DNA from 2 places in the Streptomyces sp. WMMC500 genome. Region 1 is predicted to be linked to the other one. Evidence: predicted binding sites of a transcription regulator. Region 1 holds the regulator's gene; the other holds the start of a gene.
The links. Region 1 encodes HrcA, which represses chaperone genes, less so after heat shock. Its sites were predicted from a motif close to TTNGCACTCNGNNNNNCNGAGTGCNAA; they were not measured.
Positions count from the first base shown of each region.

Region 2: the regulator HrcA is predicted to act here: its motif matches at 3,232-3,258, upstream of groES (co-chaperone GroES).

Region 1 is NZ_CP114905.1:6,548,704-6,555,882, reverse strand. It holds gene O7599_RS28180 (nitronate monooxygenase) at 1-956, opposite strand, end outside; gene dnaJ (molecular chaperone DnaJ) at 1,209-2,342, opposite strand; gene hrcA (heat-inducible transcriptional repressor HrcA) at 2,343-3,368, opposite strand; gene O7599_RS28165 (MBL fold metallo-hydrolase) at 3,510-4,214, shown strand; gene O7599_RS28160 (DUF3097 domain-containing protein) at 4,225-5,052, shown strand; gene hemW (radical SAM family heme chaperone HemW) at 5,310-6,530, opposite strand; gene O7599_RS28150 (SpoIIE family protein phosphatase) at 6,584-7,179, opposite strand, start outside.
Region 2 is NZ_CP114905.1:3,527,821-3,534,999, reverse strand. It holds gene O7599_RS14735 (class I SAM-dependent methyltransferase) at 1-1,113, opposite strand, end outside; gene O7599_RS14730 (polysaccharide deacetylase family protein) at 1,321-2,247, shown strand; gene O7599_RS14725 (polysaccharide deacetylase family protein) at 2,244-3,146, shown strand; gene groES (co-chaperone GroES) at 3,407-3,715, shown strand; gene groL (chaperonin GroEL) at 3,841-5,466, shown strand; gene O7599_RS14710 (SDR family oxidoreductase) at 5,894-6,667, opposite strand; gene O7599_RS14705 (multicopper oxidase domain-containing protein) at 6,705-7,179, opposite strand, start outside.

The sequences.
Region 1 (7,179 bases):
GACATGCCCTGCGGGTCGCCGGCGCGGGCGGCGGCGGCGCGCAGCGGGGAGGTGAGGTGGTGAAGCTGGGGGTAGGCGGCGGGGGCGTACGGGCCGTGTTCGCGTACGAATCGGTTGACCAGCCCGCGCGCGGGGCGGCCGGAGAAGGCGCGGGTCAGCTCCGTACGCGTGAACACCCCGCCGGTGACGGCCCGTTTGTGCAGCGCGTGGGCGCCCGACTCGGGGCAGACCAGGAACGCCGTGCCGAGCTGCGCGGCGGCGGCGCCCGCGGACAGGACGGCGGCGATCTGCCCGCCGCGCATCAGCCCGCCGGCGGCGATCACGGGCACGTCGACCGCCTCCAGCACCTCGGCGAGCAGCGTGAGCAGCCCGCGGCCCACGCGGTCGTCGCGCGGATCGTTGCGGAAGCCGCCCTGGTGGCCGCCGGCCTCGACGCCCTGCACGCACACGGCGCCGGCGCCGGCGGCCTGCGCGTGGCGCGCCTCCACGACGTTGGTGACGGTGACGACGGTGTACGTCCCGGCGCGGGCGAAGGCGTCGAGCACGGCCGGCTCGGGGCAGCCGAAGGTGAACGAGACCAGCGCCACCGGCTCGTCCAGGAGTATGGCCACCTTGGCGTCGAAGGCGTCGTCCGTGGCGGCCCCGGCGTCGCCCAGCTCCGTGCCGTACCACTCGACCTCGCCGGCCAGTTGCTGGGCGTACGCCTCGATCTGGGCGGGATCCGGGGGCGAGGGGGGCTGGGGCAGGAACAGATTGACGCCGAAGGGCCGGTCGGTGACGGCCCGCAACTGGCGGATCTCCTCGTACATCGCCTCCGGTGTCTTGTACCCGGCGGCGAGGAACGCCAGGCCGCCGCCCTCCAGCACACCCGCGGCGAGCTGCGGGCAGGATGCGCCACCGGCCATGGGCGCCTGCACGATCGGGAAGGTGAACAGATCGTTCAGCTCGGTGGGCATGGGCTCATCCTGTCATCGCCCCCCTTTGATGTCCCTGGGAGCTGGTAGCGTGCCGGTATCGCGAGAACCAAGCGATCGGCGGCCGGGTGGGCCGTTGCTGCGCGGGAAGGGCTTCGGGTTGCCGGGCCGGTGCACCGCGAACCTCAGCCCGAGCGATCGGGCTGGCATCCTCCGCTCTCCGAGGGGGGGGGGAGGACACCAACCTGTCACGCAGGTCGGGACGCCCGAAGCGCCGGAATCCGGCCCTTCGGGCTAACGTCCGCTCCAGGCGTCCTTCAGGCGCGAGAACAGCCCTTGCTGGCCCGGTTTGAACTGGCCCTGCGGGCGCTCCTCGCCGCGCAACTGGGCGAGTTGGCGCAGGAGCCGCTCCTGCTCCGGGTCCAGCTTCTGCGGCGTCTCGACCTCGACGTGCACGACCAGGTCGCCCCGGCCGCCGCCGCGCAGATGCGTCACGCCGCGCTGGTGCAGCGGAATCGACTGCCCCGACTGCGTACCGGGACGGATGTCGACCTCTTCCAGGCCGTCGAGCGTCTCCAGGTTGACCTTCGTGCCCAGCGAGGCCGCCGTCATCGGGATCGTCACCGTGCAGTGCAGATCGTCGCCGCGGCGCTGGAAGATCGGGTGCGGCAGCTCGCGGATCTCCACGTACAGGTCGCCCGCCGGGCCGCCGCCCGGGCCGACCTCCCCCTCGCCGGCGTGCTGGATGCGGGTGCCGGTGTCGACGCCCGCGGGGATCTTGACCGTCAGGGTGCGCCGCGAGCGCACCCGGCCGTCGCCCGCGCACTCGGGACACGGGTTGGGCACCACCGTGCCGAAGCCCTGGCACTGCGGGCAGGGCCGCGAGGTCATGACCTGGCCGAGGAAGGAGCGGGTGACCTGGGAGACCTCGCCGCGACCGCGGCACATGTCGCACGTCTGCGCCGACGTGCCGGGCGCCGCGCCCTCGCCGTTGCAGGTGCCGCAGACCACCGCGGTGTCGACCTGGATCTCCTTGGTGGCGCCGAACGCCGCCTCCTCCAGCTCGATTTCGAGCCGGATCATGGCGTCCTGGCCGCGGCGGGTGCGCGACCTCGGCCCGCGCTGGCCGGCCTGGCCGAAGAAGGCGTCCATGATGTCGGAGAGGTTGCCGAAGCCGCCGGCGCCGAAGCCGCCGGTCGCGGCGCCGTTCTGCGACAGCGGGTCACCGCCGAGGTCGTAGACCTGCTTCTTCTGTGGGTCCGACAGCACCTCGTAGGCGGCGTTGATCTCCTTGAACCGCTCCTGGGTCTTCGGATCCGGGTTCACGTCCGGGTGCAGCTCGCGGGCGAGCCTGCGGAACGCCTTCTTGATCTCTTCCTGCGAGGCGTCACGTCCGACGCCGAGGACCGCGTAGTAGTCCGTGGCCACTTATGACTCCGCCAGGATCTGTCCGACGTACCGTGCCACTGCGCGTACCGCTCCCATCGTTCCGGGGTAGTCCATGCGGGTAGGTCCGACCACGCCGAGCTTGGCGACGGCTTCGCCGGTGTCGCCGCCTGAACCGTATCCGACGGAGACGACCGAGGTGGCGGTAAGCCCCTCGTGGTCGTTCTCATGACCGATACGCACCGTCATGCCCGGTTCCTTGGCCTCGCCCAGCAGCCGCAGGAGCACCACCTGCTCCTCCAGCGCCTCCAGCACCGGCCGGATGGTGAGCGGGAAGTCGTGGTCGAAGCGGGTGAGGTTGGCGGTGCCGCCGATCATCAGCCGCTCCTCGGTCTCCTCCACCAGTGTCTCCAGCAGCACCGACAGCACGGTCTGCACCGTGCCGCGGTCGTCCGCCGGGAAGGACTCGGCCAGGTCGGCCACCAGCCGCGGCACGTCGCCGAAGCGGCGGCCGACGACGCGGCTGTTGAGCCGGGCGCGCAGGTCGGCGAGGGAGTCCTCGCTGAACGGCGCCGGGCAGTCGATCACGCGCTGCTCGACCCGGCCGGTGTCGGTGATGAGCACGAGCATGACGCGCGCCGGGGCGAGCTGGAGCAGCTCGACGTGGCGCACGGTCGACCGGGTCAGCGACGGGTACTGCACCACGGCCACCTGCCGCGTCAACTGCGCGAGCAGCCGCACCGTGCGCCCCACGACGTCGTCGAGGTCGACGGCGCCGGACAGGAAGTTCTGGATCGCCCGCCGCTCGGCCGCACTCAGCGGCTTGACGTCCGCGAGCTTGTCGACGAACAGCCGGTAGCCCTTGTCGGTGGGGATGCGGCCGGCGCTGGTGTGCGGCTGGGCGATGAAGCCCTCGTCCTCCAGGGCGGCCATGTCGTTACGCACCGTCGCCGGGGAGACACCCAGGTGATGCCGCTCGGTGAGCGCCTTGGAGCCCACCGGCTCCTCCGTGCCCACGTAGTCCTGGACGATGGCGCGCAGCACTTCGAGCCGGCGCTCGCTGAGCATGCTGCCCACCTCCACACTCGGTTCCCGTCCCGCCGTTCCGCCGCTGGCACTCGACGGCGCAGAGTGCCAGGGTTCGGGGCCAGTGTACGGCCGGGTAGGGCGGCCCGGGCAAGGCGGCCGGTCACGTTATAGCGTCGTGCCATGGGTGGCGGTTGGGAAGAGCTCGCCCCGGACGTCGTACGGCGCCGGCTGCCCCGCTGGGACGCGACGGCGGGCGCCGTGGGCGGCGCGGAAGGCGTGCTGCTCGTGGACACCGGCGCCTCGCTGCGCGAGGGCGCGGAGCTGCGCCGGGCGGTACGCGAGCGCTTCGGGCGCCCGGTGACCCGCATCGCGCTCACCCATCCGCACTTCGACCACGTACTCGGCACCGCGGCCTTCGCCGGGGCGGAGGTCCACGGCCCGGCGGGCATCGCCGGCCGGCTGCGCGGGGCGGGCGCGGACGAGCTGCGCGCGGACGCCGTACGCCACGGGCTGTCCCGCGACGCGGCGGCGGAGGCCGTCGACGTCCTGGTCGCCCCGCGGCACGCGGTCTCCGGCACGTACCCGCTGGACCTCGGGGGCGGCCGGGAGGTGCTGCTCGTCGAGCTGGGCGCGGCGCACTCGTCGCACGACATGGCGGTGTACGTCCCGGGGCGGCCCGCCGTCGTGTTCTGCGGCGACCTGGTGGAGGAGTCGGGCCCGCCCTCGTCGGGCCCGGACTCCGACCCCGTGCGGTGGCCGGCGGCCCTGGACCGGCTGCTGGAGCTGGGCGGTCCTGCGGCGGTGTACGTGCCGGGGCACGGGGCGGCGGTGGACGCGGACTTCGTACGGGCCCAACGGGACGAGCTGGCGGGGCGCTTGTCGTAATCTCACCTTCGTGCGCCGCTACGACGACCTCGATCTCACGCCGCCCTGGAAGCAGCCGCGGAAGCCCGCCCCGGAGGTGCCGGCCGAGCCGGACCTCGTGGTGGAGGAGGTGGGCACGGGCTTCTGCGGCGCGGTCATCCGCACGGAGAAGACGGCGGAGGGCCCGACGGTGACCCTGGAGGACCGCTTCGGCAAGCACCGGGTGTTCCCGCTGACGCCGCGCGGCTTCATGATCGACGGCAGGGTGGTCACGCTGACGCTCCCCGGCCGGGTGGCCGCCACGGGCCCCCTGCTGTCCGCCTCCGGCTCGATAGCGGTCCGCGACCACACCGCGCGCGTGGCACGCGACGGCCGCATCTACGTCGAGGGCCGCCACGACGCGGAGCTGGTGGAGCGCGTCTGGGGCCACGACCTGCGGGTCGAGGGCGTGGTCGTGGAGTACCTGGAGGGCGTGGACGACCTCCCGTCGGTGGTCGAGTCCTTCGCCCCGGGCCCGGACGCGCGCCTGGGAGTGCTGGTGGACCACCTGGTGCCGGGCACGAAGGAGTGGCGCATCGCGGAGTCGGTGACGAGCGCCCACGCGCTGGTGGTGGGTCACCCGTACGTGGACGTCTGGGAGGCCGTCAAGCCCTCTTCGGTGGGCATCGCCGCATGGCCGCGGATCCCGCGGGGCGAGGACTGGAAGACGGGCGTCTGCCGCGAACTGGGCTGGCCCCCGGACACGGGCGCGGCCTGGCGCCGGATCCTGGACTCGGTACGGACGTACCGGGACCTGGAGCCGTCGCTGCTGGGGCGGGTGGAGGAACTGATCGACTTCGTCACGGCCCCGGAGGGCTGACCGGGGCGCACCGGCACGGTCCGGCCGTACCGCGTGTGCGCTACCGAGGCGAACTTCCGGCATCGCCCCCGTTCAAAACGGGCGAAATCACCCGCAGGCGTCGAGTTTTGCCTCGGGACGCGCACCTCGCACGCACGTTGGATCGAGCGGCGTGAGCAACCGGGGCGGTGAGCCGGAAATGTCACAGCAGGCGCATACCCTTGGGCGGGTGTGCGGGGGTCATCGGGGGAGTTCGGGACCGGGGTCGGGAAGCCCCGTCAGTCGACCAGGTCTCGGACCACCGCGTCTGCCAGTAGCCGGCCCCGTAGCGTCAGCACCGCCCTGCCCGCCTCGTAAGGGCCGTGCTCCAAGAGGCCGTCCCTTACCGCTCGTTCCGCCGCCGACGCCCCCGCCGGGCGCAGCAGCGACAGCGGGCAGCCCGCCGACAGCCGCAGCTCCAGCAGGATCCGCTCCACCCTGCGGTCCTCCTCCGTCAGCACCTCCCGGCCCGCCGCCGGCGACCGCCCCGCCGCCAGCGCGGACGCGTACGGCGCCGGGTGCTTGACGTTCCACCAGCGCACCCCGCCCACGTGGCTGTGCGCACCCGGACCCGCGCCCCACCAGTCCGCGCCCGTCCAGTACAGCTCGTTGTGGCGGCAGCGCGCGGCGTCCCCGGGCACCGCCCAGTTCGACACCTCGTACCACTGCATCCCCGCCGCCGACAGCGCCTCCTCCGCCATCAGATACCGGTCCGCGTGCACGTCGTCGTCCGTCGGCGGCACCTCGCCCCGGCGGATCCGCCGCGCCAGTTGCGTGCCCTCCTCCACGATCAGCGCGTACGCCGACACGTGGTCCGGGCCCGCCTCCAGCGCCGCCGCCAGCGAGGCCCGCCAGTCGTCGTCCGTCTCGCCCGGCGTGCCGTAGATCAGGTCCAGGTTCACGTGCGCGAACCCCGCCGCCCGCGCCTCCGCCACGCACGCCTCCGGCCGCCCCGGGGTGTGCGTACGGTCCAGCACCCGCAGCACGTGCTCCCGCGCGCTCTGCATGCCGAACGAGATCCGGTTGAAGCCGGCCTCCCGCAGCGCCGCCAGGGACGCCGGATCCACCGACTCCGGATTGGCCTCCGTGGTCACCTCCGCGTCCGCCGCGAGGCCGAACTCCGAGCGGATCGCCGCCAGCATCCGCCCCAGGTCCGCCGCCGGCAGCAACGTGGGCGTGCCGCCGCCGAAGAACACCGTCTCGACCTCGCGCGGGTCGTCGCCGAGCACCTTGCGGGCGAGGCGGACCTCCTCGGCGAAGGTGGCGGCGTAGTCGTCACGGGAGGTGCCGCGCAGTTCGGCGGCGGTGTAGGTGTTGAAGTCGCAGTAGCCGCAGCGGGTGGCGCAGTAGGGGACGTGGGCGTAGAAGCCGAGGGGGCGGTCGGCGGCCCCGGCCAGCGCCTCGGCGGGCAGGGTCCCGTCCACGGGCGCGGGCTCGCCATCGGGCAGTACGGAGGGCATGCGCCCATTGTCCCCCGGCCGCCGGGCAACCTCCGGCCCCGGTCCCCGCCCCCTCAGTACCCGCCCCGCTCCGTCCCGCGCGCCTGCAGCACCATCATCGCCAGGTCGTCCCGCGGCGGCACCGGCGCGAAGTCGTGCACCGCCGTCCTGATCCGCTCCGCCACCGCCGCCGCGCCCAGCCCCGTACAGCACGACAGGGCCTCCGCCAGCCCGTCGCCGTCGTCGAAGAGCCGGTCCCCGAACCGCCGCTCCGTCACCCCGTCCGTGACGCACAGCAGCGTGTCGCCCGGCTCCAGGTCGAACGACTGGCTGTAGTACTCCGCGTCGTCCAGCACGCCCAGCAGCAACTGCGCGTCCGCCGCCGCCCGCACCCCGCCGTCGCTGCGCAGCAGCAGCGGCAGCGGGTGCCCGGCGCTGGCCACGGTGCACCGGACGCCGCCGCGGTCCCGCGCGTACGGCACCAGCTCCCCGTACAGCAGCGACAGGAAGCGTGCCTGCTCCGGCGGCAGCCCGAACGCCGTCGCCGCCTCCACCGCCTCGAAGGCGTGCTCCACGAGCGTGCGGTTCAGGCCCGCGAGCACGTCGGCGACGCCGTAGCCCTCGCGCGCCAGCAGGCGCAGCACGGGGCGGGCGAGGCCCGTGACGACCG
Region 2 (7,179 bases), 3.0 Mb from region 1:
CCGCAGCTCCTCGGGTTCGACGGCGGAGCCGCGCTTCTTGACGGTGACGCTGCCGACGCCGCGGTCGCGCAGCAGGGCGCGGAGCTTCTTGACGCTGAACGGGAGCGAGTCGGTGATCTCGTACGCGGTGGCGTACGGGGTCGGCGCCGGGTCGTCGGCCGTGACGTACGCGATGGTCGGGTCCAGCAGCCGCCCGCCGACCTGCGCCGCCACCTCGGCGACGAGGTGGGCGCGGATGACGGCGCCGTCCGGCTCGTACAGGTAGCGGCCCACGGGTCCGGCCGCCGGGTCGGGCAGGCCGCGGCCGGTGAGGGTGGCGCCGGCGGGCAGGAGAGTGGCACGACGGGCCCGGGGGGCAGTACCGAACCAGAGCACCGCCTCCTTCACGTCGCCGGCGTCGGAGACCCACTCCGCCTCGGCGGCGTCCGGCACCGCCTCGTGCGGGATGCCGGGGGCGACCTTCAGCGCCGCGTGCGAGACGCGGCCGGCGACCTCGACGGCCCAGGACAGCGGCGGCGAGTACGCCTCGGGATCGAAGAGCCGCCCGCGCCCGCCCCCGCCACTCCGGGCACCCCCTCCGACCCGGCGGGCCGGGTCGACGAAAACGGCGTCGTACCCCGAGATGTCGGCGTCCCCGACCTCCGCGCACCGCACCTCGACCAGGTCCGCGAGCCCCAGCGCCGCCGCGTTGGCCCGCGCGGCGGCGACCGTCGCGGGGTCCCGGTCGACGGCGAGGACCGCGATCCCGGCCCGCGCCAGCGCCACCGCGTCGCCGCCGATGCCGCAGCACAGATCGGCGACCCGGGTGACGCCGAGCGCCGCGAACCGGGCCGCGCGGTGCGCCGCCACCGCCGTACGGGTCGCCTGCTCGACGCCGTCGGGGGTGAAGTACATCCGCTCCGCGTCCGCCCCGAACTTCGCCGCCGCCCGCTGCCGCAGCCGGGCCTGCCCGAGCGCGGCGGAGACCAGCGGGGCGGGGTGGGTGCGGCGCAGCCGGGTGGCGAGGGCCAGCTCGTCGGCGGGGTCGTGGTCGCGCAGCTCGGCGAGGAGTTCCTGGCCCTCGGGGGCGAGGAGGTCGGCGAGGGAGCCGGCGGAGGTGTCGGGGCCGTGCATGCGCCCATTGTCCGCGACCGGTGGCGCCGCACCTGCGCGGGCCGCCGGGGCGGAGGGCGCGGCCGTGCCCGGCGGCACGGCGGTGGTCCGCCGAGCACGGCGGCCGCACCATCCCCCATGCGGGCGCCCGTGCGGCGTGGCGCCACTTCTCCCCGTTCCGCACTGGTGACGATGCGGGCTCCGGAACTAATGCGACAAAAGGATAAAATGACCCCGCGCCCCACCCTCCGATCCGGCCTCCTCTCCCTGGCCGTCACCGCCGCCCTCCTCGCCTCCGCCTGCTCCACCGAGACCACCGATCACCCCCGCCCCCTCGGCCACCCCCACGGCGACGCCAAGCCCGCCGCCGCCGGAGGCGGCGTCGCCGCACCCGCCCGCGCGCTCGCCCGCACCGCGGAGCACCAGCGGCGCGTGCACGCCCGGCGGCTCGCCGCCGCCCGCGCCTGGGGCCTGGACGCCACCCCGCTGCTGCCGCCCGCCCCGCCGCGTACCAAGCCCGCGCTCGCCACCGAACCCGGCTACGGGACGAACGACGGCGGCCCCGGCCTGCCGCCCGTCATCACCCGGGTGCCGACCGGCCACCGGGTGATCTTCCTGACCATCGACGACGGCTACCGCAAGGACCCCGAGCTGCTGCGCATGCTGCGCGAGCTCGACGTGCCCGTCAGCGCGTTCCTCGCCGACAGGGTCGCGCGCGACGACTACGCCTACTTCCGCGACCTGCGCGACCTCGGCACCACCGTCAACAACCACACCCTCACCCACCCCGACCTCCGCGAACTGCCCTACGCGGCCCAGCGCGCGGAGATCTGCGGCCAGCAGCGCGTCCTGGAGCGCGAGATGGGCGCCGCGCCGCGGATCTTCCGGCCGCCGTACGGCAACTACAACGGCGACACCCTGCGCGCCGTGCGGGACTGCGGCATCGACCTCGTACCGCTGTGGCAGCAGGAGGCGTTCCCCGGCCGCTGGACGTACTCCCGGGCGGACACCGCGTTCCACCCGGGCGATATCGTGCTCACCCACTTCGAAGGACCTTCCGAATTCGGCGGCACGATGGCCGACGTCCTCCGTACGGTGCTCCGTAAGGCGGGCGACGAAGGCTTCGCCGTTGCCCGCTTGGAGGATTACGTATGAGGCGCAGCCGCGCCGGGCGGCGGTCGTCGCGCGCCGCGACAGCCGCCGTCTGCCTGCTGGCGCTCACCGCCTGCGCGGACGCGGCCCGGCCACCGCACGAGTGGTTCCCGGAGAGCGCGGGGGAGTCCGCGGCGCCGGCGGACGGGCGGGCGGACGGCAAGCCGGGCGCGCGGCACGCGGCCGGCGCGTCCGGCGAGGACCCCGCGCGCGCCGCCGGCCCCGAGGCGTACCTGCGCTGGGGACTCGACCGCCCCCTCGACCCGCCGCCCGCGCCCCCCGCGAGCCGCCCCGTCCGACCCGCGGACTCCGGGCTGCCGGCCGTGACGGGCCGGGTGCCGACACGGGACAGGGTCGTCTTCCTCACGATCGACGACGGCTGGGAGAAGGACCCCGCGCTCATCCGGATGGCGGCGGACCTGGGACTGCCGTTCAGCATGTTCCTCTCCCACTCGGCGGCCGGCGGGGACTACGGGTACTTCGAGGAACTCCGGCGCCTCGGCAACTCCGTCCACGGCCACACCGTCACCCACCCGGACCTCACCTCCCTCCCGTACGCCGCGCAGCGCCGCCAGGTCTGCGGCCAACAGCGCCGCGTCGCGGACCGCTTCGGCGTCCGCCCGGCGCTCTTCCGGCCGCCCTACGGCATGTACGACGCGGCGACGCTGCGGGCCGCCGCCTCCTGCGGCGTCCGCGCGATGCCGACGTGGCGGGCGGAGATGAAGGCGAGCGGTCTGGAGTACCGCAGCGGCGACCGGCTGCGCCCCGGCGACATCGTGCTCGCGCACTTCCGCGGGCCGGAGCAGCAGGGCGGGCGGACGATGACGGACGTACTGGCGGAGCTGGTACGGGAGATCCAGCGGCAGGGGTTCACGGTGGCCCGGCTGGAGGACTACATGTGACGTCCCCGCCCCGGTTCGTCCCGCGTGCCGCGGGCGGGCGCGGTCCGTACGGCTGTGCGGGCGCTCGGCGACTCGGGTGGGCAATCTGGCACTCGGCTTGACCGAGTGCTAAAGGGCGTCATAACCTCGGCTCTGGCACTCCCCCGGGGAGAGTGCCAACACAGCGACGAGGTGGATCCGGCACCCGCGACGACGGATCCTCCAGGGTCGCCACCCCAGACATCCAACCCCGCGAGATCTCCGAAGGGGGAGGTCGGATCGTGACGACCGCCAGCACCAAGGTTGCCATCAAGCCGCTTGAGGACCGCATCGTGGTCCAGACGCTCGACGCCGAGGAGACCACGGCCTCGGGCCTGGTCATCCCGGACACCGCCAAGGAGAAGCCGCAGGAGGGCGTCGTCCTCGCCGTCGGCCCGGGCCGCTTCGAGGACGGCAACCGCCTGCCGCTCGACGTCTCCGTCGGCGACGTCGTCCTCTACAGCAAGTACGGCGGCACCGAGGTGAAGTACAACAACGAGGACTACCTCGTCCTCTCTGCCCGCGACGTGCTCGCGATCATCGAGAAGTAACGGGGCGCTTCCCGCTTCTTCCCACACCAGGCCGCGCCCCGGATCCGTTCGTCCAGCAGGACATATCGAAACGGGCCGGGGCGTCGGCGCTCCCGACGGCGCCCCTTTGAGAGGACCCACGTTCCATGGCGAAGACTCTGAAGTTCGACGAGGACGCCCGCCGCGCTCTTGAGCGCGGCGTGGACAAGCTCGCCGACACCGTGAAGGTGACGATCGGCCCGCGGGGCCGCAACGTCGTCATCGACAAGAAGTTCGGCGCCCCGACCATCACGAACGACGGCGTGACGATCGCCCGTGAGATCGAGGTCGAGGACCCGTACGAGAACCTGGGCGTCCAGCTCGTGAAGGAGGTGGCGACCAAGACCAACGACATCGCGGGCGACGGCACCACCACCGCCACCGTGCTGGCCCAGGCGCTGGTCCGCGAGGGCCTGCGCAACGTGGCCGCCGGCGCCTCCCCCTCCGCGCTCAAGCGCGGCATCGACGCCGCCGTCGCGGCCGTCTCCGACGAGCTGCTGAAGGCCGCCAGCCCGATCGACTCCAAGTCCGACATCGCCGCGGTCGCCGCGCTGTCCGCGCAGGACGAGCAGGTGGGCCAGCTCATCGGCGAGGCCATGGACAAGGTCGGCAAGGACGGGGTCATCACCGTCGAGGAGTCCAACACCTTCGGGCTGGAGCTGGACTTCACCGAGGGCATGGCCTTCGACAAGGGCTACCTGTCGCACTACATGGTGACCGACCAGGAGCGTATGGAGGCGGTGCTGGAGGACCCGTACATCCTGATCACCCAGGGCAAGATCTCCTCCATCCAGGACCTGCTGCCGCTGCTGGAGAAGGTCATGCAGGCCGGCTCGGCGAAGCCGCTGCTGATCGTCGCCGAGGACGTGGAGGGCGAGGCGCTGTCCACCCTCGTCGTCAACAAGATCCGCGGCACCTTCAACTCGGTCGCGGTCAAGGCCCCCGGCTTCGGCGACCGCCGCAAGGCGATGCTCGGCGACATGGCCACCCTCACGGGCGGCACCGTGGTCTCCGAGGAGGTCGGCCTCAAGCTCGACCAGGTGGGCCTCGAGGTGCTGGGCACGGCGCGCCGTGTGGTCATCACCAAGGACGACACGACGATCGTCGACGGCGCCGGCAAGTCCGACGACGTGGCCGGCCGGGTCGCGCAGATCAAGGCCGAGATCGAGGCCACGGACTCCGACTGGGACCGCGAGAAGCTGCAGGAGCGGCTGGCGAAGCTGGCCGGCGGCGTGTGCGTCATCCGCGTCGGCGCGGCCACCGAGGTCGAGCTGAAGGAGAAGAAGCACCGCCTGGAGGACGCGATCTCCGCCACCCGCGCGGCGGTCGAGGAGGGCATCGTCTCCGGCGGCGGCTCGGCGCTCGTCCACGCCGCGAAGGTGCTGGAGGACGGCCTCGGCCTCACGGGCGACGAGGCCACGGGTGTCGCGGTCGTGCGCCGCGCGGTGGTCGAGCCGCTGCGGTGGATCGCGGAGAACGCGGGCCTGGAGGGCTACGTCATCACCTCCAAGGTCTCGGAGCTGGCCGCGGGCCAGGGCTTCAACGCCGCCACGGGCGAGTACGGCGACCTGGTGAAGGCCGGCGTCATCGACCCGGTGAAGGTGACCCGCTCGGCGCTGGAGAACGCGGCGTCGATCGCGTCGCTGCTGCTGACGACGGAGAGCGCGGTCGTGGAGAAGCCGGAGCCGGAGGAGGACCAGGGCCACGGCCACAGCCACGGCCACGCGCACTGACCTCCGGTCGGGACCCCGGGCTCCGCACCCGGATCTGACGCCGCAGGGCCTCGCCTCCGCACGGGGGCGGGGCCCTGCGGCGCGTGTGGGTGGGATGGGGCGGCGGGCGGCGGCCAGGGCCGGCCGGGTCCCGCGGGGCCGGATCCCGGCCCGCCGTCGCGGCGGAGCCGTGAGGGTCGGAGCGTTGCGGTCCTCCCGCGAGCGGTAGCGGGCCCGTCGCTGCGGAGCCGCACGGGTGCGGGGGTCTCGGGGCGGAGCCCCGAGTTCAGGGCCGGGACAGGGGCGGGCCGGGAAGCCTGCTCCCCGTGGCCGGCGCAGGGCGGCACCCCGGCCGGAGGCCCGGTAGCGGCTGGGCCGCTCGGCTCGGGGGTCCCGGGGGCGGAGCCCCCGGGGTTCGGGGAGGGGCGGGGCCGGGGAACAGCCCCCGCTAGCGGGGGCCGTACTTGCGGCCCGCGCTCGTCGAGAACCGGCTCACCACCCTGCGCGGCACCAGCTTCGTCGCCCCCATCAGCGCCTTGTACCGCGGGTCAGGGATCGACACCGTACGCCCCCTCCTCAGGTCCCGCAGGCCCTCCGCCACCACCCTGTCCGCGTCCAGCCACATCCACCCCGGGATGTTGTCCGTCCCCATCCCCGCCCGCTCGTGGAACTCCGTCCTGACGAACCCCGGGCACAGCACCATCAGCCGCACCCCCTTGCCCGCCAGGTCCCGCGCCACCCCCTCCGTGAACTGCACCACCCACGACTTGCTCGCCCCGTACGTCCCGCGCGGCACGAACGCCGCCACCGACGCGACGTTGACCACCGCACCCCGCGACCGCTCCCGCATCGCCTCCGCCGCGGCCCTCGTCAGCCGCAGCACCGCCTCGCAGTGCACCTTCAGCATCGTCAGCTCGTCGTCGAGCGTCACCTGGAGGAAGCGTCCCTTCTGCCCGAAGCCCGCGTTGTTGACCAGCAGGTCCACCGGCCGCTCCGCGTCGCCGAGGCGCTCTTCCACCGCCGCGATGCCCTCGTCGGTCGCCAGGTCCGCCGGGAGTACCGACGCTTCGACGCCGTGCCGCTCGTGCAGCTCCGCGGCCTGTTCGTGCAGCCGCTCCACCGTTCTGGCGACGAGCACCAGGTCGTGCCCGGAGGCGGCCAGATGGCGCGCGAACGCGGCGCCGAGGCCGGCCGTCGATCCCGTAATCAGCGCAGTCGTCATGCCACGCACGCTAGCGGGCCGGGGTCGTCGGGCGCGCTCAGTGTCCCGCATGTGCGTCGCCTCCGCCCGCGGGCCGCCCGGCCTTCTCGCCGGGGTTCACGACGACGAACTGGCCCATCATCCCGCCGTCCTCGTGGGCCAGCAGATGGCAGTGGTACATGTACGGCACGTCGGGGTCGGGCGGACCGTCGAAGCGCAGGACGAGCCTGACCTCCCGGCCGTTCGGTACGTACACGGTGTCCTTCCGCCCGCGCAGCTCCGGCGGCGGCGGTTCGCCGTCCACCTCCAGGACGCGGAACTGCACGTCGTGGACGTGGAAGTTGTGCGTGACGCCGTCGCGGTTGCGCACCGTCCAGATCTCGGTCGCGCCGCGCTCGACGGTGGCGTCGATGCGGTCCATGGCCATCGCCGATCCGTTGATGCCGCTGGAGCGCAGGTCGAAGTGGCGTTCGCGGGAGGCGTCGGACGGGTCGGGCAGTTCGACGTCGGCGAGCCGCGCCGGCACGGCGGGC